Regions from separate parts of the Paenibacillus sp. GYB003 genome, predicted to be linked through region 1. Evidence: riboswitches for the same ligand, from Rfam matches in the RefSeq annotation. Region 1 holds a riboswitch; each other region holds the start of a gene.
What was found. Region 1 has a riboswitch for cyclic di-AMP ahead of PV407_RS12780 (3D domain-containing protein). Riboswitches for the same ligand answer to the same signal wherever they lie in the genome.
Positions count from the first base shown of each region.

Region 1 (9,755 bases):
TTTTCGGCAAGCTGGCCGACTTGTACGGACGGAAAAAAATGTACATGATCGGGATGGGCTTGTTCGTCGGCGGTTCCGCGCTTTGCGGCCTCGCGGCGAATATGACCGAGCTCATCGTCTTCCGCGGCATTCAAGGGATCGGCGCAGGCGCGCTGATGCCGCTGGCGATCACGATAATCGCCGACATGATGCCGCCGGAGAAACGGGCAAACATGCAGGGGATGTTCGGGGTGGTGTTCGCGCTCACGAGCATCGTCGGTCCTGCTGTCGGCGGCTTTATCGTCGATCACTTCAGCTGGAACTGGATTTTTTACGTCAATCTGCCGATCGGCCTGGCGGCGATGGCGATTATTGCCGCCGCTTTGAAGGAAAGCCGAAGCCCCGGCAAACGGTCGATCGATTGGCCGGGGGCGGCGCTGCTGAGCGGTTCGATCGTCTCCGTCATGCTCGCCCTTGTTTTCGGGGGCGGCGCGGGGGAGAACGCCGCGAGCTACGGCTGGGGCTCGCCGTTCGTAATCGGCTTGTTCGCGGTCGGGGCGGCGCTGCTCGGGCTGTTTCTATGGGCCGAGACGAAGGCGAAGGAGCCGATTTTGCCGCTTTCGCTGTTCCGCAACCGGGTCGTTGCCGTCTCGTTCGCGACGGGCTTTATGATGAACGCGGCGATGTTCGGAGCGATTACGTACATTCCGCTTTACGTGCAGGGGATCGTCGGCGTCAGCGCTTCGCTGGCCGGCTACATTTTGACCCCGCTCATGCTGGCGGTCGTAGCCGCCTCGATCGTTTCCGGCAGGCTGCTCGCCAAGGTGCAGTATCGTGTCCTGATCGCATGCGGACTGGCGGTCATGGCGATCGGTTTTTACCTGATGTCGACGATGGACGTCCATACGACGAAGACGACGATCGTTCTGTATATGATCGTCGCCGGACTCGGCATGGGGCCGCTCATGCCGGCCATCAATACGGCCGCCCAGGAAGCCGCGGACCGCAAGCAGCGAGGCGTCGTCACCTCGTCGGTGCAATTTTTCCGCTCCGTCGGCGGCACGATCGGAGTAAGCGTGCTCGGGGCGATAATGTCCGACCGGCTGCATCACGGATTGTCCGCGCTTGCCGGGAAGTTTCCGCAAATTCCGGCCGAGCAGCTCGGGCAGCTGTCGAATCCGCGAGTCCTCGTCGACAAAACGGCAATGGCGGCGCTTCCCCGCGAGATGGCGGCCGAGCTGCAGCAGCTGTTCGCGAATGCGATCACGCAATTGTTCGCGGTCGGCGCGGCTATCGTCATTCTCGGCTTCCTGATCAGCTTTCTGATGGGAAACGCGAAGCTGAACGTACGGGAAGACGCCGGGGCGAAGGGGAAGCCGGGCGAGGCGAAGGGAGAAGCGGGAGCGGAGGCGGAGGCTCAGAGAGCGCTGCAGCCCGAGGTCGTCTGAAGCAAGCTTCTATTCCGCGACAAGACGAGGTACATTATGCTTATAAAAGAAACGGCGAAAGGAGGGGCAGCCGATGACACGGCTTCTGGTTGTTGACGACGATCCGTTCATTCGCGAGCTGGCGCGACATTTTCTCGAACGGGAAGGGTTCGACGTGCTCGAAGCGGCCGACGGCCGCGAAGCGCTGGCGCGGCTCGAGACGGTGACGGCCGATCTCGTCATTCTCGATATTATGATGCCGCATATGGACGGCTGGGCGTTATGCCGGGAGCTGAGAGAGAGCTACGATCTGCCCTTGCTCATGCTGACGGCGAAAGGCGAAACGTCGCAAAAGGTGAAAGGGTTCGAGCTCGGCGCCGACGATTATTTGGTGAAGCCGTTCGAGCCGGCCGAGCTGATCGCCCGCGTCAAGGCGCTGCTGAAGCGATATAAAATCGTCGCCTCGCAGACGGTGCAGGTCGGCGAGCTGCAGCTGAACCGCAAAACGTACGAAGCTTCCGTCGAGGGGAAAAGCTTGACGCTTCCGCTCAAAGAGTTCGAGCTGCTGTTCAAGCTGGCCAGCTACCCGGGCAAAACGTTTTCCCGCGAGCAGCTGATCGAGCACATTTGGGGCTACGATTACGAAGGCGACGAGCGGACGGTCGACGTCCATATCAAACGGCTGCGGGAACGGTTTCCGGAGGAGCGTCATACGTTCAAAATCAGCACGATCCGCGGACTCGGCTACCGGCTGGAGAACTCGGTATGAGCCGCGCGAGCGCCGAAAAACCGGCGGCGAACTGGGAAGAACGGTTTATGCGGAGGCCGCCGATTTATAAAATCGTGGCCGGGTTTCTTTACATGACCGTCATGTTTTACGGAATGTGGACGATCGCGTTTGCGGCGGGCGCCTTCATTCACGGCCGAGGCGACAAGGAAGCGCTGTGGGAGGCGCTGGCCGCCAAAAGGGAGCTGGTCGCCGCCGTCTGGCGGGAAGCCGGCGACACCGCCGAAGCGGCCGGCTTTGCCGGGAAGCTCGCCGAAGCGACGGGCGTGCGAGTCGGCCTGGCGGATGAGGCCGGCCGAGCCCGATGGTTCGGCGGCGCAGCCGGAGGCGCGGACGGACCGGCGGCAGAGGGCGGCATCGGGCAAGCCGAGCTGGAGGCGATGCTCGGCGGACGGCCGATACGCCTGCTCGACCGGCCGAATCCGTTCCGCGACGGCACGGCCGCGGTCGGCGGGCCGCTGACGATCGGCCGGACGACGTACGCGCTGATCGTACAGGCGCCGGCGCCCGGTCTTTTCCACGATTACCGCAAACAGCTGACGCCGCTGCTGCTCATTCACGCGCTGCTGCTCGCCGCGGCGATAGCGGGCTTTCTGTTCGGCGCCCCGCGCCAGCTCAAGCTGTGGACGGCCATACTGGACGCCTTGCGGCGCATAGCCCGCGGCGACTTCGACGTCCGCATCGAAGGGGTGTTCCGCCAAAAGCGCGGCAAAGACAACCGCCAGTTCGCCGTTTTGATCGAAGGCATCAACGATATGGCGTCGGGCCTGAAGCAGATCGAAAATATGCGCCAGGAATTCATATCGAACGTATCCCACGAAATCCAGTCCCCGCTCACGTCGATCGGCGGCTTCGCCAAGGCGCTGCGCGGCGATTCGCTCCGCGCGGAGGAGCGCGACCGGTATTTATCGATTATCGAGCTGGAAACGGAGCGGCTGTCCAAGCTGAGCGACAATTTGCTGAAGCTGTCGTCGCTCGATTCGGAACGCCATCCGTTCGAACGAAGCCGCTACCGGGTCGACAAGCAGCTGCGCCATCTGATCTTGGCGTGCGAGCCGCAGTGGGAGAAGAAGCGGCTGGAGATGGACGTCGATCTGGAGGCGGCTTACGTATACGCCGACGAGCAGCTGATGGGCCAGGTTTGGACGAACCTGCTCCATAACAGCATCAAATTTACCCCGGAAGGGGGCGCCGTTCGCATACGGGCCGCAAGCCGGGGCGGTACCGCAACGATCGAAATCGCGGATACGGGCATCGGCATGTCGGACAAGGAGCTGGCGCAGGCGTTCGACCGGTTTTACAAGGCGGACGCTTCGCGCAATCGCGCGCTCGGCGGCAGCGGTCTCGGCTTGTCGATCGTGCGCAAAATCGTCGATATGCACGGAGGCGCGATCCGGATGGACAGTCGGGTCGGCGAAGGGACGACGGTCGTCGTCACCTTGCCGGAATCGGCTTCCAGCGGCGCCCCGAACGGATAATTCCGTCCCGTACAAGCATACTATGCGTATGACGGGAGGGGATGTCCATGAAGCGCATCATCGGCATTGCGCTCAGCTGCTTTATCGCCGCGGGCTGTCAGGCGGCCGTACCCGGACCTGGAGCGGGAGAAGGCGAGGCGGCGCAAAATACGGCGGAATCCGCAGCGGATCGCGGACCGGCGGGCGGCGCCCCCGATCGGCTGCGGCTGGCGGCCGAGACGGCCGAAAGGGAACGGAGCAAGTCCGAGTCGCCGCCCGCGCCTACCCCGCCGGCCCCGGTCGAAACGGTACAGCCGGTTGACCCGGTACCGGCGCCCCAGTCCCGGCCGACGGCCCGAACGAAGCGGTCCGGAGAAGCCAAGGCGCCGTCGGTCAGCGTGCAAAAATCGCAGACGAACGCGGCCGCGGGCAAAAAGCTGACCATTTCGCAGCTGCGTGCGAAATATCCGGACGTGTTCAAAGTAAGCGGAACGTCGAAGGAGAAAAATATCGCGCTGACGTTCGACGACGGCCCGGACGAGCGGTTTACGCCGCAGGTGCTGGACGTGCTGAAGGCTTACGGGGTTAAGGCGACTTTTTTCCTGCTCGGCAAAAAAGCCGAGGCGCACCCCGCCGTCGTCAAGCGAATCATCCGCGAAGGCCATGCGATCGGCAATCATTCTTATCGCCATCCTCTGTTTACGAAGCTGTCCGTCGAGCAGTTCGCGGCGGAAATCGAGCAAACGGAACTAACGCTTAACGGGCTTGCCGGCTACAAGCCGAAGCTGATCCGGCCTCCGTACGGGGAAATCACCGAAGGGCAGCTGCAATGGGCGAACCGGCACGGTTATATCGTCGTAAACTGGAACGTCGACTCGCTCGATTGGAAAAGCCTCGGGGAGCAGCAGGTGTCGGGCAACATCCTGGGCCATACGAAAGCGGGGGCGATCGTGCTGCAGCATTCCGCCGGCGGAGACAGCCAGGATTTGAGCGGCACCGTCAAGGCGCTGCCGTCCATCATCATGAAGCTGCGCGAACAGGGATACGGGCTCGTTACGGTGCCGGAGCTGCTGCATTTGCCGAAAAGCAAGTAAGACGCAACGAAAAAAAAGCCGCCGACCTCAGTCGACGACATACAGCGTAACGTTTTGCAAGCCGAACTTTTTCGCTTTCTCGCGCGAATCCGGCACGAATATATCGACCCGGTTGCCGTCGATGGCGCCGCCGATATCGACCGCTTTGGCCATCATGCCGCCGGCGGGCAAACCGTCGTAGCTGTAGCCGGTCACGTAAACGGTCGAGCCGAGCGGAATGACGTCGGGGTCGACGGCAATCGAGCCGACCTGCAGCGAATTGCCGAAATAGTCTTTGCCGGCGTAGCCGCCGTTTTCTTCGGCGCTGGCCGTGTAGGCGGACGCCACCGCCTTGACCGTTTTCTTCGGCGTAATCGTCGCGCCGGTGACCGTCGTAACGAGATTTCTCGGTTCGGCGGCTTTCGCCGTTTGCGCCGCTTCCGCCGCTTTGCTTACCTTTTTCGGCATGGACGCCGCGACTTTCGGAGCGGCCTTCGGCTCCGCCGCTTTCGCGTCGGCTGCCGCAGGCTGCCGGGCCGCCGCCAACGGCTGAGGGTCCGCCGCGGGCGCCTGAGCGAGTCCGAGCGCAACAGGCTTGATCGCGAACAGATCGTCCGGCGCGGCCGCCGTCAGCGGCTGCACCTCGTATATCGTCGGAACCGCGGCAAGCATGTGCTCGGCGATCGACGTCGGCTCTTTTTCGCTTTCGATCAGCGATTGTACGGCATTGAAATGACTGCGCAATAGCTGCGCTTGAAAATCGGAAAAGTCGGGATTCGACTTGGTCGACATATCGCCGCTTTGCAGGACAAGCGGCGACCAGGGCTGAAGAAGAATCGGATCAACGGGCCGTCCTACTGCCGAAACGGCCGAGCCGGTGATGAAAAACAAAGCAAAACCGCCCGTAAGCAGCGCTCGCTTCCAGGTGTTTCTCCAATGCATATGCGATTCCTCTCCTTTTGTTCGCCTACGAGGTTAGTTGTCGGATTCGGACTGAGGATACAGCCCTACGCGAGAAAAGTCGCGATTCACCCCGAAACGGAAAGCGTCGTTAAACGGCTTGTCCGTAAAAAAAATCCCCCGCACTTTGTGAGCGGAAGCGGCCGACTTGCTTATCCAGCCGTTTCCATTTACCGAAGTTTCGGCTACTTTTAGAAGGCTAACACAAATCGCATACCGAGAAAACCCTCAATTATTGGCAATCGCCCCCTGCGTCGCTTCGGCCAGCTCCCGATGGCGGAAGCACGTCACGACGTGATCCTGCACCATTCCCGTCGCCTGCATCAAGGCGTAGCAGATCGTCGAGCCGACGAACGAGAAGCCGCGCTTCTTCAAATCTTTGCTCATCGCGTCGGAAATCGGCGTCTTGGCGGGCACGTCGGCGAGCTGCTTCCAGCTGTTGCGGATCGGGCTGCCGCCGACGAACGACCATAAATAAGCGTCGAAGGAGCCGAACTCCCGCTGCACGTCGAGAACCGCCACGGCGTTGCGCACGGCGGACCGAATTTTCAGCCGGTTGCGGACGATTCCCGGATTCCCCATCAGCTCTTCGATTTTCCGCTCGTCGTAGGCGGCCACCTTCGCCGGATCGAACCGGTCGAACGCTTCGCGGTAATGCTCCCTTTTGCGCAAAATGGTATACCAGCTCAACCCCGCTTGGGCGCCTTCCAGAACGAGCCGCTCGAACAGGGCGTTGTCGTCGTGGACGGGAACGCCCCATTCCCGGTCGTGGTAATCGATGTAGAGCTGGCTGTCGTTCACCCAGCCGCATCGGACGATAGGCTGCTGCATGACGGAAAATCCCCTTTCGCGAGTGCGTGTTGACAACAAGTATACCATTTGCCGCCATAAAAAGGAAACATACGTTTGCATTGCGACGCAAGCGGCGCCGCGCGGCTCCTTTCGAACCGGCGCGGCGCCGACGGCGGCTGCGGACGTTACTGGTTTTTGGCGGCTTTGATGCCGTCGTTCACTTCCTTCATCAGCTGGGCGCCGCCGCGGGATTTCCATTCCTCGATCATTTTGTCCCAATCGGATATCGGACGCTGGCCGGAAATCATTTTCGTCTGCTCGTCGATCAAATATTTGTCCAGCTCCGTCCCTTTGGACGCCTGCGTTTCCGAGTAGACGAGGTAGGACGGATCGTCGTACGGGTTTTTATTGTACGTCTTCTCCATCTGCTCGATCGTGGCGATAAACGCCTGCATTTCCGGCGAATTGTAAGACGCCTTGGAAAACTGGTTGGCGTCGTCGCTCGGCGCCCACGGCTTCCAAAACTCGTGGCGCTGCAGCATGTATTGGATCGGCGTATTCGATTCCTGGCCCGCTTTCGGCACCGCCTTGCCGTTCACCATGTCGTAGCCGACGCCGTTTCCGCCCATGATCCAGTCGAACTGCTGGTTTTGCGGCGTGCGCTGGTCGAGCGGGATGAACTGGCGGCCGTAATCGAGTATTTCCAAAATCTTTTTCACTTTGTCCGGATCGTTTTTCAGCTTGGCCGAAAGCGTCGTCAGTCCGAAGAAGCCGCGGCCCTTCAAGTTGCCCTGGGAGCCGTCCGGAGCTTTGAAGAACGGGATCGGCGCGACCTTCGCTTTCGGATCGACCTTCAGCAGGCCGGTGTAATAATCTTCGACCATCCCGCTCGGCGTGCCGATGAAAATGCCCGCTTTGCCGGAGTAAAATTCTTTGTTCGTCTGCGCCCAGTTGAGCACGGCGAAATCTTTCGTGACGGCGCCTTCCTTGTAGGCCGCGGTAAGCGTCTCGATCACTTCTTTGCGTCCCGGGCCGATCAAGCCCGGCATATAATTGCCGTCCTTGTCCTTATGATACCAGGCGCCGGACCAATAGGCTCCCATCGCATGGTTAGGGGAGATGCTTTCCCCGAGGGCGAAGCCGTACGTATCGTTTTTGCCGTTTTTGTCCGGATCGTTTTTCGTGAAGGCGATGGCGACGTCCAGCAGCTCCTTGTAGTTCGTCGGCATTTTCAGGCCGAGATTGTCGAGCCAGTCCTGGCGGATCGTTCCGGAGAACGTATACGTCGGCTGGTACATCGGGATGCTGTAAATTTTGCCGTTGACGCGGAATTGATCGTAAATCGTCTTCGGCACGCCTTTGAGCGTCGCGTACTGGTCGATGTATTCGTCGAGCGGCAGGAAAGCGCCTTGTCTCGCCCACTTGTAATAGTTCGAGTCCAAATCTTTGATCGCCACGACGTCCGGCATGTCGCCCGACGCCATAATGACGTTCAGCTTCTCTTTATAGTCGGACTGCAGCACGAACTGGGACTTGATGTTGGCGCCGAATTTTTGCTTGATCGCCTCTACGCCTTTTCCGTTCGGATCGGGGAAAATCGTATAAGCGAAGTTGAGGAAGCTGATGTCGTACGTTTTGTTCGTCTTCGGCGCGTTCGCGTCGCCGGATTTCGGCGTTTCTCCCGCGTTTTGGCCGCCGCCGGAGCAGGCGGCGAGCGAGGCGGACAGGACGGCTACGGCGACGAGGCCGGCGAATGTGTTTCCTTTCATGGCGGACACCTCCGGTATGGATGAGCTTTGTTTTTACAGACGGAACCCCTCGATCAATCTCGTCTTACGGTACGGTTCGCTTACCCTTTGACCGAACCGATCATCACCCCCTTGGCGAAGTGCTTTTGCAGAAACGGGTAGACGATCAAAATCGGCACCGTCGCCAGCAAAATGGCGGCCATCTGCGTCGTCTCCGCGGGCGGAGGCTGGATGTTGGCGAGCTGGTCGGCCTGGAGCGACGACGTGTCGTTGACGACGACGATTTGCCGGAGCAGCAGCTGAATCGGCCATAAGTTCGGATTGCTTATATACAGCATGCCGGTAAAGTACGAGTTCCAATGCATGACGGCGTAAAACAGGCCGAACGTGGCGAGTGCCGGCTTCGACAGCGGCAGCACGATGCGGGCGAATACGGTGAACGGTCCGGCGCCGTCGATCAAGGCGGCTTCGTTCAGCTCCTCCGGGATGCTTTTGAAAAACTGCGTAAACACGATCAAATTCCACGGGCTGATCAGCACCGGAATGATCAACGCCCAGATCGTATTGAGCAGGAACGTTTCCTTGACGATCAAGTACGTCGGAATAATGCCGGCGCTGAACAGAAACGTGAACAGCACCATGAACAGCAGCGGCTTTTGCCCGAAAAACGGCTTCGACAGCGCGTAAGCCATCGTGGACGTAAACGCCAGATTGAGCGCCGTGCCGAGCGCCGTAATCAAAATCGTCACGAAAATCGATTTGACGAACTTGTCGTTCGATAAAATGTACCGGTACGCGTCCGTCACCCAATGCTCGGGCCAGAAAATGAAGTCCTTGCGCAAAAATTCCTCCATCGACGAAAACGAAACGGAGAAAATGTACAGAAACGGGACGACCATCGCCGCCGCGATCAGGGCGAGTATGGCGACGTTCAGCCAATCGGCCGCCCGGCCGAGCCATGTGCGGTGCTCCATGCCGCATGCGCACCTCCTTTTCTTGGTATGACGCTTCGCTTTTTGGGGGTATGCCTAGTAGATTCCGTCTTCGCCGAACCGTTTGGCCAGCTTGTTGGCCGCCACGACCAGCACGAGTCCGACGACCGACTTGAACAGCCCGACCGCGGTCGCGAAGCTGAAGTCCGATTGCAGGACGCCTTTGTAGTACACGTACGTATCGAGCACTTCGCCGACCTGCTTGACGTACGGATTAAGCATCAGGAATATTTGTTCGAATCCGTTGTCGAGAACGGTGCCGAGCCGCAAAATGAGCAAAATGACGATCGTGCCGCGGATGGACGGAAGCGTAATGTTCCAGATGCGCCGCCACCGGTTCGCTCCGTCGACGATCGCCGCTTCGTACAGCTCGGGATTGACGCCGGCCAGCGCGGCCAGGAAGACGATCGTGCCCCAGCCCGATTCTTTCCAGATGACCTCCAGGACGATCAGCGGCTTGAACAAGTACGGCTGCTGCAAATACAAAATCGGCTCGGCCCCGAACAGATACCCCGTCAAGCTGTTGATCACCCCGTCGCT
Region 1 covers NZ_JARBDC010000034.1:97,340-107,094, reverse strand. The annotation lists gene PV407_RS12800 (MDR family MFS transporter) at 1-1,427, shown strand, start outside; gene PV407_RS12795 (response regulator transcription factor) at 1,501-2,175, shown strand; gene PV407_RS12790 (sensor histidine kinase) at 2,172-3,671, shown strand; gene PV407_RS12785 (polysaccharide deacetylase family protein) at 3,719-4,744, shown strand; gene PV407_RS12780 (3D domain-containing protein) at 4,772-5,665, opposite strand; cyclic di-AMP (ydaO/yuaA leader) riboswitch at 5,673-5,835, opposite strand; gene PV407_RS12775 (DNA-3-methyladenine glycosylase I) at 5,912-6,514, opposite strand; gene PV407_RS12770 (extracellular solute-binding protein) at 6,661-8,244, opposite strand; gene PV407_RS12765 (carbohydrate ABC transporter permease) at 8,325-9,197, opposite strand; gene PV407_RS12760 (ABC transporter permease) at 9,252-9,755, opposite strand, start outside.

Region 2 (9,755 bases), on a different contig from region 1:
CCCGGCGTACATATCGTAGCTCCAGGACAGCGAGCCGAGACCGTTTTGCAGCCTGCGGTCGATCCCGTGCGTATACAGCTCCATCTCCATCCGTCCTTGCGGCAGCTCGAAGCTGCCGGCCGTCCGTTCTCCGGAGCGGAACGTCAGATCGGACCGGACGTCGCCGTGACGAATCACTTTTACTTGCGCGTCGTCCCATTTTACCGTGGCGGTCGTTCTGCCCATATCCGTATCCGGCTCGGCGTAGCGCAAATAATAGGCGCCGTTTTTCGCGTACAGCTCGCCTTCGGCCTGCCGAATATGCGTTTGTTCCGCCTGCTTGCTTTCGATGCGTATTCGCACGCTGCGCTTCATGTCCGCCGGTCGCTCCCGTTTTTTTCGTTCATAGTCGGTATCGCCGTTCGTCCGAAAAAAAAGATGAAGGGCGCCCTTCATCTTTCGTTCCGTCCCGAGCGGCTTACTTGATCAGATCTTCCACAAACTTCGGCAGCACGAACGCCGCCTTGTGCAGCCGCGGCGTATAATATTTCGTCTCGATCTCCGGAATGCTCGCCTCGTCCACCTGAAGCGGATCGTACGTTTTGCTGCCGAGCGTAAAGGTCCACAGCCCGCTCGGGTAAGTCGGAATATTGGCCCCGTATACGCGGACGATCGGGAATATTTCGCGCACGTCGCGATTCACCGTCCGGATCAGATCCGCTTTAAACCAAGGATTGTCCGTTTGCGCCACGAATATGCCGTCATCCTTCAGCGATTCGTAGATGCCTTGGTAGAAGCCGCGACTGAACAGCTCGACCGCGGGCCCGACCGGCTCCGTCGAATCGACCATGATGACGTCGTACGCGTTTTTATGATCATGAATGTGCATGTAGCCGTCGTTGACGATCACCTGCACGCGAGGGTTGTCCAATTCGCCGGCGATTTCGGGCAAATATCGTTTCGAGTATTCGATCACTTTGCCGTCGATATCGACCAGAACCGCTTTCTCGACCTGCGGATGCTTCAGCACTTCGCGCACGACGCCGCCGTCGCCGCCGCCTACGATCAGCACGTGCTTCGGATTCGGGTGCGTGAACAGGGCGGGATGAGCCACCATCTCATGGTAAACGAACTCGTCGCGCACCGTCGTCATGACCATGCCGTCGAGCACGAGCATGCGGCCCCATTCGTGCGTGTCGATGATCGCCAAGTCCTGAAATTCCGTCTGCTCCCTCACGAGCGATTCTTTGATTTTTGCCGTTATGCCGAATTGCTCGGTCTGCTTCTCCGTATACCACAATTCCATGGGGCATCCCTTCTTTCCTCATTCTTCGCCAGAAGCTTGTCCGCCGGACAAGCTCTTTTTTTCATTGTAACACAAGGCACAAATTGTATTATAGTGGAACGCCGCAAAAATGCAATGCGCCTGCCCTACGACGCCGCGGCCGCCCCGCCTCCCTCCGATCGCCGCAATCGGCGCATTTTCTCGCACTTCGCCTGAATAGCTCGCTCCTTTCAGCCCCATACTAGTAGTAGTTTCCAAACTTAACCACCAGGAGGAGGAGCCGCCATGGACGAAACCGGCAACGGCCCGAGCCGCAAAACCGGGGGGAGACGCTCCGCGTCCGGCCGTCCCCGCAAAGGATGGCTGCGCAAATTGGCGACGTTCGTATTGGGCTGCGGCCTGCTCGGCGTCGTCGGCATCGTCGTGCTGATGCTCTATTTGCGTTCCCAGGCGCTCCCGGTCGGGACGTTCTCCCAGCCGTCGCAAATGTACGACATACACGGCAATTTGATCGCTTCGTTTCAATCCGGACAAAATCGCGAGTTCGTGCCGCTGAAAAACATACCGCAGCATTTGATCGAGGCGACGCTGGCCATCGAAGACAAACGGTTTTACGACCATGTCGGGCTGGACTTGCGCGGCATCGCGCGCGCCGCCGTGGTGAACGTGCAGCATATGAACATGCTGCAGGGCGCCAGCACGCTGACGCAGCAGCTCGCGCGAAATTTATATTTGACGCAGGACCGCACATGGTCGAGAAAAATGAAAGAAGCGTTGTACGCGCTGCAGCTCGAAATGCAGCTGAGCAAAGATCAGATCATGGAGATGTATTTGAACGACGCGACCTATTACGGCAATTCCGCTTACGGCGTCCAGGCAGCGGCGAAGCTGTTTTTCGGCAAGGACGTCGGCGACCTGACGCTGGCGGAAAGCGCTCTGATCGCGGGGGTGCCGAAAGGACCGCGCTATTATTCGCCGTATTTCAATATGGACAATGCGTTGGAGCGGCAGCATCTGATATTGACGGAGATGGCGAATCAGGGCTACATAACGGAGCAGGCGGCGGAGGAGGCGAAGCGGGAGAAGCTGAACTTTATGACCCCGGAGAAAAAAAGCGTCGCCGCCTCGGCCCCGTACTTCCGGGATTACGTCCGGCAGGTCGCTATCAATCAGCTCGGCATCGACGAGCGGGAGTTCGACGAAGGCGGCATCCGCATTTATACGACGCTGGACCTTTCCATGCAAAAAGCGGCCGAAGAGGCCGTCGCGAAGCAGCTCGCGAACTCCGGCGAGCTGCAGGCGGCGCTCGCGGCGGTCGACCCGCGCAACGGCTACGTAAAGGCGATGGTCGGCGGCAAAGATTACGGCGACAACCAGTTCAACCGGGCGATTTCCGACAGCCGGCAGCCGGGCTCCGCCTTCAAGGCGTTCGTCTATTTGACGGCGCTGCAGCAGCCGGGCTTTACGGCGGTCACCCGGTTCAAGAGCGAGCCGACCGTATTCACGTACGACGGCGGCCGCAAAACGTACACGCCGAGCAACTTCGCCGGCAAATATCCGAACGATTATATCGATTTGCGGGAAGCGATCGCGAAGTCGGACAATATATACGCGGTGCAAACGATCATGCAGGTCGGCGCGGACAAAGTGATCGAAACGGCGCGCAAGCTCGGCGTGACGAGCCGGCTCGAGCCGCTGCCGTCGCTGGCGCTCGGCACGTATCCGGTCAGCCCGCTGGAGATGGCCTCCGCCTTCGGCGTCATCGCCAACCAGGGCGTGCGCGTCGATACGACCGTCGTTACGCGGATCGAAACCGCGACCGGCAAGCTGCTGTACGAGGCCAAGCCGACGAAGCAAAAAATCGTCGAGCCGGAGTACGCGTACACGCTGACGAATTTGATGAAAAGCGTGTTCGACCCCGGCGGCACGGCAAGCCGGGTGGCGAGCCAGATCAAACGGCCGGTCGCCGGCAAAACGGGCACGACGAACACCGACGCCTGGATGGTCGGCTTTACGCCCGAGCTTGCGGCGGCGGTATGGGTCGGCTACGACCGCGACCGGGTCATCGACTCGGTCGAGTCGTACAAGGCGGCTCCGATATTCGCCGATTTTATCGAGACTTCGCTCGAAGCGGTGCCGCCGAAGCTGTTCCCGATGCCGGACAACGTGACGAGCGTCTACATCGACCCGGCCACGGGCAAGCTCGCGACGGACAAATGCCCGAACTCGCGCGTCGAAGCGTTCGTCAAAGGCACGGAGCCGACCGAGTATTGCTCCGAGCACGGCAGCGCGCCGGATACGGGCAAACCGGCGCCGAAAAAAGGCGGCTCGTGGTGGGAGGATTTGAAGCGCTGGTGGAACGATTGAGGCGGAAAAATGGGCGCAGCGATATCGCTTGCGCCCAATTCGGCTTCCCGGGTTCAATACACTTCAATATCAAAAAACTGCACATTTTCCATCCTTTCACCAGAAACATAAGAAGCGGTTACAGATTTAATTTTCATTTTTATAACATTGCCTGTTAAAGATCCATCTGCTTTAAGAATCGATTCTAAAACCTCATATGTGGTAAGAGTCCCTTGGCCACGAAAATCACCGTGTAAAAATCGCACGTTTTCCGCTGAAGTATGGTGTGGAATAGTTCGAAACAAAATCCATTGGTGTACGGCCTGGCGCAACGCAAAAAGGCAGACGAAGTCGTCTGCCTTTTTGCTGTCCTAGTATATTGTGCAAATATACTCCAATTAGTTTAACCGAGAAGCCGGATTCTAACAACGGCTGACACACAATCGACACAAATAGCGAAACCGCCTTCACCGCCGCGGAAAACGCCCTGCGAAGGGCCTCCTTCGCGGCGGTTTCCGGTTTCGTTGTACAGCCGCGGACTCCGAAGCCGTCAAGCCAATCCTTGCTTTAACGCGTCTCCCGAACGCTCCCACCACTCGGCGTTATGCTCGACCAAAACGCGCTTCAGCGCCGCCTTCTCGGTATCGCTCAAGCCGTCCAAAATGACGCGGCCTTTCAGCGCGTAATCCATTTTGTTGACGTGGTCGGCGAGAATTTTCCAGCCTCTTCTCGCTTCCGAATCGACGAGCATCTCGCAGGCGGCGACGCCCGAATAAAACGGGCCGTCCTCGCCGCGGCCGACGTTGACCCAGACGATCCAGCATTTGCGTCCGTTCGGCACGTCGTCCTTGTTCGTCGAAAACTTGATGCCGCGCTCGATTTTGCTCTTCGCGTGAATCGCTCCGAGGTCGATGTACGCTTCGTCCCCGTCGATCATGACGCTGGACAAGCCGGACAAATCGAGCGCGCCCGCGCCGAAGCCTTTATGCTCTTTGCTGCTGACGACGTTCAGCGCCAGCTTCTTCGGTTTTTCGTTCGTTTCCACACGCTCACCTTCCATCTTCCGATGCGATTTCACTTCCGTACGGAGTGTTCCGCCATGATTCGTTTAAAGAATAAACTTCCGCCAAAACGCGGTCGCTCACCCTCGAATTGCTGCGATAGTCGTTTTTCTTATTTTAGCTAATATTCCGTCAAAAGCAAACATATACATGCTGTAGATGCTTGTCAACGGGGTGAGATTCGTTATGATCAACCGCCTGTCCAAACGCGGCACGCTATGGCTTCTACTGCTCGTACTCGCGGCCGCCGGCTTTGCCTTCGTCCAATTCGCGGAACGCCCCGAGTCCGGCAAAGCGCTGTCCGCCTTGAACGAGCCGGCGCCCGGAACGCTGGAGCCTCCCGCGCCGACCGTGGATGCGCCGAAGCCGCTCAGCAAACACATCGTCGAGTACCATATTTCCGTCCAGCTGGACGCGCAGCAAAAAACGTTAACCGGCGCCGAATCGTTGACGTGGAAAAATCCCGGCGCCGAGCCCGTAAGCGAGCTTTACTTTCATTTATACCCGAATGCGTTCCAATCGAAAAAGTCGACGTTCAACCGCGAGTCCGGCGGCAAGCTGCGGCAGGACGAAATGAAGGAAGGCAGCTTCGGCCATATGAGCATCGAATCGATCGCAACGGAAAGCGGGATCGACTTGGCCCATTCGATGCAGTATGTGCAGCCCGACGACGGCAACAAGCAGGATCAGACGCTCATGAAAATCCGTCTGCCGCAGCCGGTTCCCCCGGGCGGCGAGACGACCGTGAAGTTCCGCTTCTCGGTCAAGCTCCCCGTCGTGTTCGCGCGCATGGGCTACAGCGGAGATTTCGTCATGGCGGGCCAATGGTTTCCGAAAATCGCCGTGTACGAGCCGAAAGGCACGCGCGGCCGCGCCGAGGAAGGCTGGAACCTGCACCAGTATCACGGCAACTCGGAGTTTTACGCCGACTTCGGGATGTACAACGTCCGCATCGAGGTTCCTACCAATTATACGGTTGCGGCGACCGGCTTTCCGATCAAGCCCGCTTCCGACGACGGAACGAAAAAGACATACCAGTTTTACGCGGACGACGTGCACGACTTCGCCTGGGCGGCTTCGCCGAATTTCCTTTACTACGAAGAGCCGTTTTCGGCCCCGAACGTGCCCGGCGCGAAAATCAAGCTGTACCTCGACCCGGCGCACAAATCGCTTAAAGACCGTTACCTGTACGCGGCGAAGCGGGCTTTGACCAAATACGGCGAATGGTTCGGCGAATATCCGTATTCCACGCTGTCGATCGTCATCCCGCCGAAAGGGGCGAACGGCGCCGGAGGGATGGAATACCCGACGCTCGTCACCGGTTGGGAAGCTTCGGACAAAACGGACAGCTTCGAGCTCGAGCGGGTCATCGTCCACGAAATCGGCCACCAATATTGGTACGGCATGGTCGCGAGCAACGAGTTCGAGGAAGCGTGGCTGGACGAAGGGTTTACGTCCTATGCCGAGGATTTGATCATGGCCAGCGAATTCGGAGTGAAGCCGAACTACCCGCTCGAATCGAGCTACGTGACGAACCCGGAGCCGCTCAAGCAATCGTCCTGGCTGTACGGCGGACACGGACGGTACGCCGACAACGTCTATACGCGCGGCAAGCTCGTGCTGGCCGGCATCGAGGCCAAAATCGGGCAAAAGCAAATGCTTCGCGTCATGAAAACGTATTTCGACAGGTGGAAGTTCAAGCATCCGACGACGAGCGATTTTCAGGCGGTGCTGGAAAGCGTGACGAAAACGAGCTGGGCCGAATACTTCGACCAGTTCGTATACGGCGGCGGCATGACCGACTACGCGATCGAGCACATTCAAACCCGCAAAGTGAAGCAGGACGACAAATCGGTATACGAAAACGCGGTGCTGATCAAAAAATACGGCGGCCATTATACGGACGTGCCGATCCGCTTCCATTTCACGGACGGGTCGGAAGTGGATAAGACGTGGGACGGCCGCGACCCGCAGGTGCTGTATACGATCACGAGCGAAGCGCCGATCGAATGGGCGGCGATCGACCCGCAGCAGACGATGATTTTGGAGACGAGACGGATCAACAATTTCATGCAAGTTTCGGTCGACAGCAAATGGAGAGTGCGCTGGAATATCGGAGTCGTCAAATTGATCGAGACCCTGCTCGGCGGGGTCGCCTGGTGAGGAGAATGCCGCATATGTTCCGCTATTTGAAGGACGGATTCAAGACGACCGCGTCGCAAACGTTTTTGCTGCTCGTCCTATGGCTGTATCATTTCGCGTGGGGATTCCTGCTGCTGATGTTCGTCAAATCGATCGTCGATCCGCTGCTGTACCGGTTTCCCGGCGAGCATTTGTCGCCGGCCGCCTCCCACCTGTTTTTGGCCGAAGGCCAGTTTCGCTTGATGAAAACCGATATCAGCCACGCGTCGCTCTGGATGCTGCTCGCCATAACGGGAGCGCGCATGCTGCTGACCCCGCTGCTGAATGCGGGCGTCTACTACTCCATTCACAACTCGCAGCTCAACTCGGGCTACCGGTTTTTGCTGGGCGTCCGCAAGCTCGGCAAGCCGTTTCTCGGCTATTACGCGATCCAAACGGCGTTGACGCTCGCTCCGCTGTACTGGCTGTATCCGATCGCGAAGAACGCCTTTTTCGCGCACGGCGATTACGCGTCGCTCGGCCTCGCCCTGCTGCCTTGGGCCGCCGCTTACCTCGTTTACGGCTTCCTGCTTCGCCTCGGCTTCATCTATATTCAGCTCGGGAAAACGAACGAGGAACGGCTCGGCAGGTCGCTCTGGCTGTTCGTCCGCAAATTCCCCGTCATCGCCGCGGCGGCGCTCGCGCTGATCGCGCTGTCGGGAGCGGTTACGGCGGCGGCGGTATCCGCCTCCTTGATTTGGGCCGGCATATCCGCGCTGATTTTGCAGCAGCTGTTTCATATTGCGAGCATGCTGTTCAAGCTGTGGACGATCGCCACGCAGTACCACGTATATGCCGGCGACGGTCAACGCTGACGCCTGTCTCGAGGTCGCAAATCGGCGGCAAAGAGCCTCATTTTCCGAACGGAAATGAGGCTTTTTGGCATGTTCGGACGTTATCCTCAAAAAAATGGCGATTAAAATGAAAAAAATTGTTGGAATCCAGCAGGAATATCGGAGGAAAGCGCGAATTACATTACCCCGGAAACAAAAAATCGAAACATGCCGAATTCTCGCGCAAGCGGGAAACGGGGGAACCATTCCGGGTGAATTGATCTCGCTTGAAAGTGATCATAGGGCACCTTCGACCGAACCCTCAGCTAACCTCGTAGGCACCGGAAGGAGTCCGCTTCTTTGAAAAAGGCAGCAATCATTCTTACCACCATGGTCGCGCTGTTCTGCGTGCAAATTGGTACCGCTTTCGCCGAAACCGTCCTCGACAAGACGGTAAACGAGCAAATCGGCGTCAAGTACAAAAGCGCTGGCGCGACACCGAGCGGATTCGACTGCTCCGGCTTCACGATGTACATATTCAACAAAATTGGCATCGAGCTGCCCCACCAATCGAAGTCGCAAGCCACGAAAGGGTCTTGGGTGGACAAAAAGGATTTGAGACCCGGAGATCTCGTCTTCTTCAACACCGACGGCAAAGGCATTTCGCATGTCGGCATTTATCTCGGCGACGACGAGTTCATTCACTCCGCGACCGACGACGGAGTCGTGAAAAACAAGCTGAGCGAGAAGTATTACAAAAATCGTTACGTTACCGCTCGCCGTGTCATCGAGGACGACCTGTTCAATCAGCTGACGGCCGAAGCCGAAGCGAAGTAACATCGCGAGGACGCGAACGGACAAGCACAAGCCCCGCAAGGCGCGGTATGCGCCCATGGCGGGGCTTGTCGTCGTTTGCGGGGGCGGCGCTCCCCCTCCCTGACGTACAGGCCGATCGGATTGTCGATTCGGATCCCGTCCACCGTCACGACGCCGATTTCGCCGCGCGAGACACTGTCGCGCACTTCCAGGGCGGAGGCGATCGCCGCTCCGTACCCGGCCGCCACCGCTTTGATCGTCTCCGCCGTGCCGCTGACCTGGAGGCCGATACGCGTGGCGGGCGCGCCGTGCAGCCGGCACAGCGCCAGCAGCAGCTCCCTGCCGGAGCTTCCTTCCTCGCGCACGACGAACGGCTCGGCCAGCAGCCGCGCAAGCGTCGCCTTCCGTCCGGCCAATTCGTGGCGTCCCGGCACGATAAACCGCAATTCGTCCAGCATCAGAGGCCGGCAGCTCAACCCCGCCGGCAGCTCCCGCCCGCCTCCGACGACGGCCATATCCGCTTCGTACCGGAGCAGCCGTTCGAACGCCTCCCGCGAATTGAGCGTCGTGATCGCGATGTCGATATCCGGGAGCTCGCCCTTGAAAGCCGCGATCCAGCCCGGGAGCAGCATATTGGCCGGCAGCTTGCTGAAAGATACGGAAGCGATCGCGCTGTCGCTGCGTTGCGGATCGCCGTATCCGCCCGCGGACGGGGCGCGGTTCCGCTTTCGCCCGAAACGGTCCGCTCCGCCCTGGGCTAACCCGGCCGCGATACGGCCATAACAAGCAAAAGCGGCAGGACGCTTGTCCTGCCGCTTCGTTTGCCGCGAATTACGCCTTCAGAACGTCGTGATCGACATAACGCTCGCCGTTCAGCTCGCTGATGACATTGATCGCCACTTTCGCTCCGTCGCCGGCCGTAACGATCGTATGGACGCTGACGCCCGCGCACGTTCCCGCGGCCCAAACGCCGGGGACGTTCGTTTTGCCTTGGGCGTCCGTCTTGAATATCGTTTTGACGCGCGGTTCCGTTCCCGGCGCCGTCTCCAGCCCGGCCGATTCGGCCAGGTCGGTCAAAAAGCCGGAAGCGATAATGACGTGCCGCGCCGAATAGGAGGCCCCTTCCGTTTGGACCTGCAAGCCGTCGTCGCCGCGGGAGATGCCGGTCACTTTGCCGGACTCGAATTTCGCGCCGAACTTCGCCGCCTGCTTCTTGCCCGTTTCCAGCAGGTCGGGGCCGCTAATTTCCGCCACTCCGTAATGGTTTTCGACCCATGCCCGTTTCGTAACGCTTTGATCGCTGTCGACCACGAG
Region 2 covers NZ_JARBDC010000016.1:18,253-28,007, forward strand. The annotation lists gene PV407_RS08760 (DUF1934 domain-containing protein) at 1-354, opposite strand, end outside; gene speE (polyamine aminopropyltransferase) at 458-1,285, opposite strand; gene PV407_RS08770 (transglycosylase domain-containing protein) at 1,550-3,631, shown strand; gene PV407_RS08775 (YwhD family protein) at 4,161-4,655, opposite strand; gene PV407_RS08780 (M1 family aminopeptidase) at 4,858-6,834, shown strand; gene PV407_RS08785 (hypothetical protein) at 6,849-7,667, shown strand; cyclic di-AMP (ydaO/yuaA leader) riboswitch at 7,845-7,981, shown strand; gene PV407_RS08790 (C40 family peptidase) at 7,986-8,462, shown strand; gene PV407_RS08795 (LysR substrate-binding domain-containing protein) at 8,432-9,214, opposite strand; gene PV407_RS08800 (FAD-dependent oxidoreductase) at 9,273-9,755, opposite strand, start outside.
Region 2: another riboswitch for cyclic di-AMP. It lies ahead of PV407_RS08790 (C40 family peptidase); the one in region 1 lies ahead of PV407_RS12780 (3D domain-containing protein).

Region 3 (9,755 bases), on a different contig from region 1:
TGCCGCACCGCGACGAGGTACACAGCTTCGCGCCGCTTATGTTCGCGCTTGTGGAGGCGTACCGCAACGGCATTTACGATTTGCCGCGATAATCCGGTTTCGCTGGGGCGGCCGTCTCCCCAGGGAACGCCGCCTACCCCCTGATGTACCGGGACGGCGATTCGCCCGTCAGCTGCTTGAACAGCCGGCTGAAATAATAAATGTCTTGGAAGCCGACGGACAAAGCGGCTTCGGTCACGTTGCATTCGCCGCTCATCAGCAAATCTTTCGCCTTGTTGATGCGGATATGGTTTTGGTATTGCACCGCGGTCATGCCGGTAATTTTTTTGAACAGCAGCCGGAAATGGGAGGGGCTTAACCCTGTCTGCCGCGCCAGCTCGGCGATGGAGAAATGGTCCGTGTAGTGGGCGAGAATGTGGTTGGTCGTTTGCTCGATCGCATTGTAATGCGCCGAGCCGTGCGTCTGCCGATCCCGCTCGCGGATCATCGCGTACAGGATGTTCATAATGAGGCTTTTGCATTGGATCGTAAAACCGTTGCGCTTGCCGGTCCACACCTGGTTGAATTCGGTGAAAATCGTCTGCAGCTTGTACAGCTGCGGGCTGCGAATGACGTAATCGAACCGGTCGAACAGCTCGCGGGCTTGCTCGTTTTGGAAACGAACGTCGAAGGTGATCGTATAAAACGACCACGGATTGTCCGGATTGGAATGGGCGGAGCGAACGAGTCCTTTCGGGAAAAACAGCAGGTCGCCCTTGCGTACGGTATGCTCGGTACCGTTGAACCGATAAATCGCCTCGCCGCTTTTGCAGAAGGCGATAATGTAAAAATTGTGGTAGACGAGTCCGTCGATTCTCCATTCCGGATTCGCCTCGCGTTCGTTAAAATACTCGATTTCGGAAATATAAAAATCGTAATCGTTTTGTACGGAGATGACGGACATCGTTACACCGTCCCCATCATGACGTTTTTTTAATTATAGCATCCCGTTTCATCATTTTGTGCAAATTCGCGCTTGACGGAGGGATATCCGACATGAATATGGATTGTCTGAACGAGAAACGCGGCAAACGGGAGCCGAAGCCGTTTCCGATACCCGACATATAACGATATCTTATATTTGGTAATCGAGGAGCGATATGCTTCTCAACCGCCGGTTGATTGACACATACAAAAAAAGCCCTTTCGCCTGCATCGGGCGAAAGAGCTTTTTACTCGTACGGTCGCGGCATAAAACCGCGCGTCATTTTAAACGAACAGTTCAATGATCGTAGCTACGAGCGCAACGAGAAAGAAAAATCCGAACGTGGCGCCGAAGCCGATCGCGACATCGAGAAAATCGTTTCTCGGTTCTTCGTTAATATGCATTCTAGGGTCCGTCATTCCATGTTCCTCCCGAGCTTGGCAAAATTGGCTATGTTCAGTATACCGAATCGCCGAATGGGTTGTAAAGGAAAACAAGTGACAAAACTTCAAACATTGCGCCGGCGAACCCCGAACGCATTTTTCGCCGGGCAAGAAACCTCCCGGGGCGAAGCCGTCCCGAGCGACCGTATCCTTGTTCCGGCATAGTATGCGCGGGATGCGTGCGGAATATGTTTTCAGTTATGAAACGGGTGCGACTTGTGGTATACTTTACATGTTGGACAAAATTAATTAAAATAATTATAGTGACACACTTTTTGTTAGTACAAGGGAGGACAATTCGATGGCTATCGTTACAGTTTCCGACCAATCGTTCAAAAGCGAAGTCGAGAGCGGCGGAACGGTTCTTGTAGATTTTTGGGCTCCGTGGTGCGGACCTTGCAAAATGATCGCCCCGGTGCTGGAAGATTTGGATAAAGAAGTCGGCGAGCAGCTGAAGATCGCCAAGCTGAACGTGGACGACAACCCGGAATCGGCTTCGCGCTTCGGCGTCATGAGCATCCCGACGCTGATCGTCTTCAAGGATGGCCAGCCGGTCGACAAAGTGGTCGGCTTCCAGCCGAAGGACGCGCTGAAAAACGTCGTAGGCCGTCATCTGTAATCGCGATACGTACCGGCCGGAGCGGGATTGTGCGAACAGTCCCGCTCGTCGTATAATTGGATAAGGAACGAACGGGAGTTCCGTTTCGCGTTTGCGACAACGGAGCTTTTTTTGTACGGTCGGGGTGTCGGGGTTACCGAAGGAGGGGTGAAGCATGACGGAAGAGCGAGGCGGGGGAGCGGACAAAATCGCCGAAGCGATCAAGCGCAAGCTGGCGCTGCTGCCGGACAAGCCGGGCTGCTACTTGATGAAAAACCGCGACGGCACGATCATCTACGTCGGCAAGGCGAAGGTGCTCAAAAACCGGGTGCGGTCGTACTTTTCCGGCAGCCACGACGGCAAGACGCAGCGCCTCGTCGCGGAAATTTGCGATTTCGAATATATCGTCACGGCCAGCAACATGGAGGCGCTCATTCTCGAGTGCAACCTGATCAAGCAGCATCATCCGCGCTATAACGTCCTGCTCAAGGACGACAAGTCGTTTCCGTATATCAAGATTACGCATGAGAAGCATCCGCGCCTCGAGGTGACGCGCAGAGTGCTGAAGGACAAAGGCAAATATTTCGGCCCGTACCCGAACGCCTTTGCGGCGCAGCAAACGAAAAAGCTGCTCGACCGGCTGTATCCGCTGCGCAAATGCAACACGCTGCCGGATCGCGTCTGCTTGTACTACCATCTCGGCCAGTGCGTCGCGCCTTGCGAGTTCGAGGTGCCGGCCGGCGAATACGAGCGGATGGTGCAGGAAATTACCCGCTTTTTGAACGGCGGTCACGAAGCGATCAAGGAAGAGCTGACACGCAAAATGACCGCGGCCGCGGAGGAGCTGAACTTCGAGCGCGCCAAAGAGCTGCGCGACCAGATCGCGGGCATCGACGCGCTGATGGAGAAGCAGACGATCACGATGAACGACGCGGTCGACCGCGACGTGTTCGGCTACGCCGTCGACAAGGGCTGGATGTGCGTGCAAATTTTGTACATGCGCCAAGGCAAAATGATCGAGCGTCACGTCTCGCTGTTCCCGTACTACGGCAACGAGTACGACGATTTCATCACGTTCGTCACGCAGTATTACAGCGATAATCCGGCGATGCCGAAGGAAGTGTTTTTGCCGGCCGGGACGCAGCGGAAGCCGGAGCAGCCGGCCGGACACGCCGAAGCCGCGGCGACGGTGCGGGAGGGCGCGGCCGAATACGGCGAGGGCGAGGCTGAGGCGGCTTCGATCGCGGAGCGGCCGGACGAGGGTGAGGACGGCGCCGACGGAAAGGCGAAGGAGCGGCAGGCCGATCCCGAGGTCGCCGAGCTGCTCGAGAAATGGCTGCACATCAAGGTGCACCTGCCGCAGCGCGGCAGGAAAAAGCAGCTCGTCGGCATGGCGTGCGACAACGCCCGCGTCGCGCTCGAAGAAAAGTTCCGCTTGATCGAACGGGACGAGGAGCGGACGGTGAAAGCGGTCGAAAGTCTCGGCGAATGGATCGGCCTCGGCGCCGTCCGCCGCATCGAGGCGTTCGACAACTCGAACATTCAAGGCGCCGACCCGGTTTCGGCGATGGTCGTATTCGTCGACGGCAAGCCGGACCGGAAAGAATACCGCAAATACAAAATACGGACCGTCAAAGGTCCGGACGATTACGAGACGATGCGCGAGGTCGTGCGGCGGCGGTACGAGCGCGTGCTGAAGGAAGGGCTGCCGCTGCCGGATCTCGTCGTCGTGGACGGGGGGCGGGGCCAAATATCGGCGGCGATCGACGTGCTCGAAAACGAGCTCGGCCTGTACATTCCGGTATGCGGTCTCGTCAAGGACGCGAAGCATAAGACGGCGCAGCTGATGATGGGCGATCCGCCGGAGGTCGTGCCGATTCCGCGCGACAGCCAGGAATTTTACTTGCTGCAGCGCATCCAGGAGGAAGTGCACCGGTTCGCCATTTCGTTTCACCGCGAGACGCGGGCGAAATCGATGGTCGTTTCGCAGCTGGACAGCATCCCGGGGATCGGGGAGAAGCGGCGCAAGCTGCTGCTGAAGCATTTCGGCTCGCTGAAAAAAATCAAGGAGGCGTCCGTCGACGATTTCCGGCCGATCGGCATCGGCGACAAGCTCGCCCGCGACATATTGGCCGCGCTGCACGGGCCGGACGAATCGGCGGATGCCGCCGAATAGCGCGCAGGTTCGCGCCCCGGGATCGAAAGTGCTCCGCCGGTTCGCCTGACGCATCATAGCGGAACCGATTTCCGTCACTACGCAATTTTCCCGGCATTTTCGTTAAAATAAAGAAAAAAAATTCCGCTATTCCGACCGATTCCGGCTTCAAACAGCCGAATAGGACGAAATAGCGGATTTTTTTCGTTTGCCGAGGTTAACGCAGCGTATGGGGCCGAATTAGCGGAAATCGGTTCCGCAACTCCGGCACGCATACCCGACCGACGCCATTCGCCGCCGCTAGGTCCGAAAATCCGAAACGCCCCGCCGCGCGATAAACCGCCGGTGCAGCATCCGGAGCAGCACGGCCAGCAAGGCCGGCGAAACGATGTAAACCAAGCCCAGCGCGATGTCCGCGGCCGTGCCGATGTTCATCAGCGAGAAGCTCATGAGCAGGCTGTCCATGACGGCGTGCGCGAACAGGACGGTCGCGAAGCCGTATTTCAAAAACGCGTATCCGAGCAAAACCCCGAGCGCCGTCACTTCGACGAATCGCGTATATACCGGATAGATCGGATATTGCGTATGGCTGAACGCCCAGATCATGCTCGGCACGAGCACGGCGAGAAACGTGCTGCGCAGCAGCTTCTTGAAAAGCGCGATGCCGAAAAAGCGGTATATCGCTTCTTCGGATATCGCGGCCGTCCACGCCATGAGCGGAAACAGCTCCGGCCTGTACAGGTTGTACAGCGAGCCGGACGGATCGGTCACCGCCCACATGTCGAACCGCTGCTCGGCTACGAAAAACAGCAGCGATTGCAGGCCGAGCATCAAGCAGGCGATCATATAGCCCCGCTTCATGCTATCCGTCGTATGAACGCCGAACGCCGGCTCCCGCCATCTCGGCCACGGGCGCATGCCGTGATCGCGCCATAGCGGCTGCCCGGCGGCGAGCGAAACGTAGCCGATCAGCCCCATCAAGGTGACGACGACGTTCATGACGATTACCATGCCGGGCGCGGCGTCGACGGACAAAAACGGATCGGCTCCGGGCGACGACAACGTTTTGAAGGCGGGCGCCATATTGGAATTGTTCGTCCAGTACAGGACGAGAAACGTAAACGTCAGCCACAAGCCGCGGACGAAGGCGATCCGTTTCCGGTGGACGATCATGAGAACGATCGCCGCGAGGCCCATCGCCGCCGAAATGATCAGGTTCCACGACGTCATGGACGCCGCGGCGCGATCCTGCCGCTCGACCCAGGCGATATGGCTGTCCGGCGCGCGCAGCTCCGTCCGGTACGCGGTCACCTCGCCGCCGCGAATTTCGACGACCTGCCGCAGCTTCGCCTCCCCGAGCTTCGCGCTCCGATGCTCGAACGCGAACTGATAAGGCTGAGTCTTGTTCGGCAGCAGCATCTCGTACGACTCCAGCGGCTTGCCCGCCTGACGCATATACGATTCGGCGATGCGGCGACCTTCGCGCACGGAAGGCGCCGCGCCGTCGCTGCGTTTTTGCCAGCCGATCACTTCGCCGCTCTTCAGGTCGACGTCGACCAAAAAGCCGGTTTTCCCGCCGCCTCCGAGCTCGACCCGGTAATAGTCGATCGGCACGAGCTTCTCGAACTCCGCTTTATACGGCTTGACCAGCCGCTCCTTCTGCACGTAGCCGCTCAGCAGCTGATCGGATTCGTACATGACGAGCGTCGCCTGCACGGACCCGCCGTTTAGGCCGGCTATGTAGGCTTCGGCCGCCGCCGCGGCCGCCTGCTTCGAGAGGGCGGGGCGCGTTTCGGCGATGACCGCGGATTCGTCCTTCCCCGCGATCGACGGCCACCAGTTCGTAACGACGAACAGGATGATGCCGACGATCGCCCACGTTCCGAGCCGGGTAATAGGGTGCTGCCGCATGCGTGACCTCCCCGCGAATAAGGTTCCGTATCGTATCCCCGCAAGCGCCTTCGATCGAAGCGAACCTCGAAGGCCCGAATTTTGGGGCGTTCTCCTTAACGTAACACACTTTATTTCGAAATGCCACTTAAACGGAAGCAAGGAAGGTGCCGACCGCGAAAACGGTCCGACACGCTCCGGAATTTGACTTCATTCGCGTTTTCAACGGTTTTTTCATGAAATTGCGGCTTTGTACTATTGCCGCCGCAGGATTATAATCACTTCGTCAGACCTTATCAACCATAACGAGCCGAATTTCTTTGCGAAAACGGGGGAACCATGTATTTTGGGGTGAATTTCGCATAAGCCGCTCCGGCGGCCGTCGCGAATAGGGTGCCTAACAACCCGAATCCGTCAGCTAACCTCGTAGGCTCCAGTCAGGAAACCAATCCGCGAAAACGGCACCTGGTCTTCCAGTGCCTTTTTTTGTTGTTCCCAAAAAGGCGGTTTTCTCCCTGGACCCGCACCGATTCGAGCTCGTTCAACCGCCGGAGGTGACCCCTTTGAAAAGCAACCGAACCAGAACGGTATTCGAACGGCTTACGCCGCCGCAAATTCTCGTTATCGGCTTCGCGGCGATCATTGTGCTCGGAGGCGTGCTGCTGTCGCTTCCGGTGTCGACTTCGAACGGCCAAGGCTTGCCGTTCGTCGACGCGCTGTTTACGGCCACGTCCGCGACCTGCGTAACGGGGCTTGTCGTCGTCGATACGGGCACTTATTTTTCCGTATTCGGGCAAATCGTCATCATGGCGCTCATCCAGGTCGGCGGACTCGGCTTCATGACGATGTCGACGCTGATCGCGCTCGTGCTGCGCAAACGCATTTCGCTGCGGGAACGGCTCATTTTGCAGGAAGCGCTCAATCAAGGATCGATGGAAGGGATCGTCCGGCTCATCCGCAAAGTGCTCGTCTACTCGCTGACGATCGAGCTCGTCGCGGCGCTGCTGCTGGCGATCCGCTGGTCGCTTGATTTTCCGGTCGGCGAAGCCGTATACCGCGGCTTGTTCCATGCGGTTTCGATGTTCAACAACGCCGGCTTCGACTTGTCCGGCGAATTTCGCAGCCTGATGCCGTACGCCGACGATGTATTGGTCAACGTCGTCGCGATGTCGCTGATCGTGCTGGGCGGGATCGGCTTCATCGTCATGTCCGACGCGATGGATTTCAGGAAGAAACGAAAGCTGTCGCTCCATTCGAAGGTCGTGCTCAGCATGACCGGCTTTCTGATCGTGTTCGGCGCCATCGTCATTTTCCTGTTCGAATATACGAATCCGCGCACGCTCGGCTCGTTGAACGGAACCGGCAAAGTGCTCGCCGCGTTTTTCCAATCGGTGACGCCGCGGACGGCGGGGGCGAATACCGTCGATATCGCCGGACTGCGGCAGGCGACGCAATTTTTCATCATCATCCTGATGTTTATCGGCGCATCTCCCGGCTCGACGGGCGGCGGGATCAAGACGACGACGTTTACGACGCTGATCGGGGCGATGGTCGCGATGATTCGCGGCAAGGAAGACATCGTGCTGTTTCATAACCGTCTTGCGAAAGACCGCATCTATAAAGCGATTACGCTTACGCTGTTCGCCATCTTTTTGGTCATCTTCGTGGCGATGCTGCTGTCCACGACGGAGGATCATCCCTTTTTGATGATCTTGTTCGAGACGACGTCGGCTTTCGGCACGGTCGGCCTGTCGATGGGACTGACGCCCGATTTGACGACCTTCGGCAAAATCATGATCATGCTTACGATGTTCGCGGGAAGGCTGGGGCCGGTAACGCTCGCCTACGCGCTGCAGCCGAAGCCGGATAAAGAGCTGTACAGACATCCGGAAGGCAAAATCATTATCGGATAGGAGCTGCGAATGCGATGAAAATGAAACAGTTTGCCGTCATCGGCTTGGGCCGGTTCGGCGCCAGTCTGGCGAGGGAGCTTGTCAATCAGGGTCTCGAGGTGCTCGGCATCGACCGCGACGAGGAAGCGGTGGACGAAATGGCCGATATTTTGACGCACGCGATCGTCGCCGATTCGACGGAGGAGGAGACGCTGCGCTCGATCGGCATCCGCAATTTCGACTGCGCGATCGTATCGATCGGCGACGACATCCAGGCGAGCATCATGACCGCCATTTTGCTCAAGGATCTCGGGGTGAAAACGGTCGTGGCGAAAGCGCTGACGGAGCTGCACGGCAAAGTGCTGGAACGGCTCGGCGTAGACCGGGTCATTTATCCCGAACGCGATATGGGCATCCGCGTGGCGCACCAGCTGGCCAATCCGAATTTGCTCGACTATATCGAGCTGTCGAAAGATTATACGATCGCCGAGCTGTCCGTACCCGGACGATTGAACGGCGTTTCGCTCAAGGAGCTCGATCCGCGGGCGAGATACGGCTGCAGCGTCGTCGCGATCAACAAGAAGAACGGCGTCATTATCGCTCCGGCCGCCACGGACGTCATCAACGAGCGCGACGTGATGGTCATCATCGGGACGAACAAGCAGATCGAATCGTTCGAGGAAGAGCTCGGGGAAGAAGCGTAGCGTCCGGCGAAAGGAGCGCCCGTCATGGAAAACGGCACCGAACTGGTCATCCATCACGTCCTGTTTTTGCTCGTCCTTATCTTCGGCCTCGGCATGGTGTCCGGCAAGCTGGCCTCCGTCCTGAAAATACCCGACGTCGCCCTGTTTCTCGTCGCGGGGATCGTCGTCGGGCAAGGGCTGCATCTCGTTACGGAAACGAGCGGCTCGTTCACGAACCAATTCATCCTGACCGTCGGCTCGGCGCTTATATTGTTCGACGGCGGCCGCAACATTAAGCTGACCGGGCTGAAAAAGGTGTGGGTGACGCTGACGATGCTGAGCGTCCCGGGCGTCCTGATCACGGCGGCGATCGTCGCCGCGGCCTCCCATTATGTGCTCGGCCTGCCGTGGCTGTACGCGCTGCTGCTCGGAGCGATCATCAGCTCGACGGATCCGGCGACGATCATCCCGGTGTTCCGCCAAGTCCGCATCCGGGAAAAGGTGCGCGAGACGGTGGAAAGCGAATCCGCGTTCAACGACGCGACCGGTTCGATTTTGACGTTCTCGGTCATGGCCGTCATTCTCGGCACGGAACGGGTGACGCTCGGGGGCGCGGCGGCGGACTTCGTCGTATCGGCGGCGGGAGGCATTCTGCTCGGACTGGCCGTCGGCTTTTTGCTCACCTATTTGGTGGCGCATTTCCGCCTCGGCATTTTGCGCGATTATACGACGATCGCGATGGTCGTTACGGCGCTCGGCGCCTATTTGCTCGGGGAGCAGCTGCAGGTGAGCGGATTTATGGCGACGTTTACGGCCGGTCTCATCTGGGGCAATTCCGGGACGTTCGGCCTGAAGATGGAGGACAAGCTGCGGGAAATGGATCATTTCTCGGATAACGTCACCGTCATTATGCGGATGCTCATTTTCATTTTGCTCGGGAGCCAGGTCGACTTCCGCGTCGTGTTCGCCTATTTGCTGCCCGGCCTTGCCGTGATCGCCGTCTTCATGTTCGTCGCCCGGCCGATTACGGTGTTCGTCTGCGCATGGCCGGACCGGAAGGCGAGCTGGCGGCGCAGCGAGCTGCTGTTCATGTGCTGGGTGCGCGAAACCGGCGTCATTCCGGCGGCGCT
Region 3 covers NZ_JARBDC010000088.1:176,519-186,273, reverse strand. The annotation lists gene PV407_RS28360 (helix-turn-helix transcriptional regulator) at 134-943, opposite strand; gene PV407_RS28355 (YqzM family protein) at 1,249-1,383, opposite strand; gene trxA (thioredoxin) at 1,709-2,026, shown strand; gene uvrC (excinuclease ABC subunit UvrC) at 2,181-4,181, shown strand; gene PV407_RS28340 (CPBP family intramembrane glutamic endopeptidase) at 4,461-6,071, opposite strand; cyclic di-AMP (ydaO/yuaA leader) riboswitch at 6,349-6,498, shown strand; gene PV407_RS28335 (TrkH family potassium uptake protein) at 6,614-7,963, shown strand; gene PV407_RS28330 (potassium channel family protein) at 7,978-8,646, shown strand; gene PV407_RS28325 (cation:proton antiporter) at 8,671-9,755, shown strand, end outside.
Region 3: another riboswitch for cyclic di-AMP. It lies ahead of PV407_RS28335 (TrkH family potassium uptake protein); the one in region 1 lies ahead of PV407_RS12780 (3D domain-containing protein).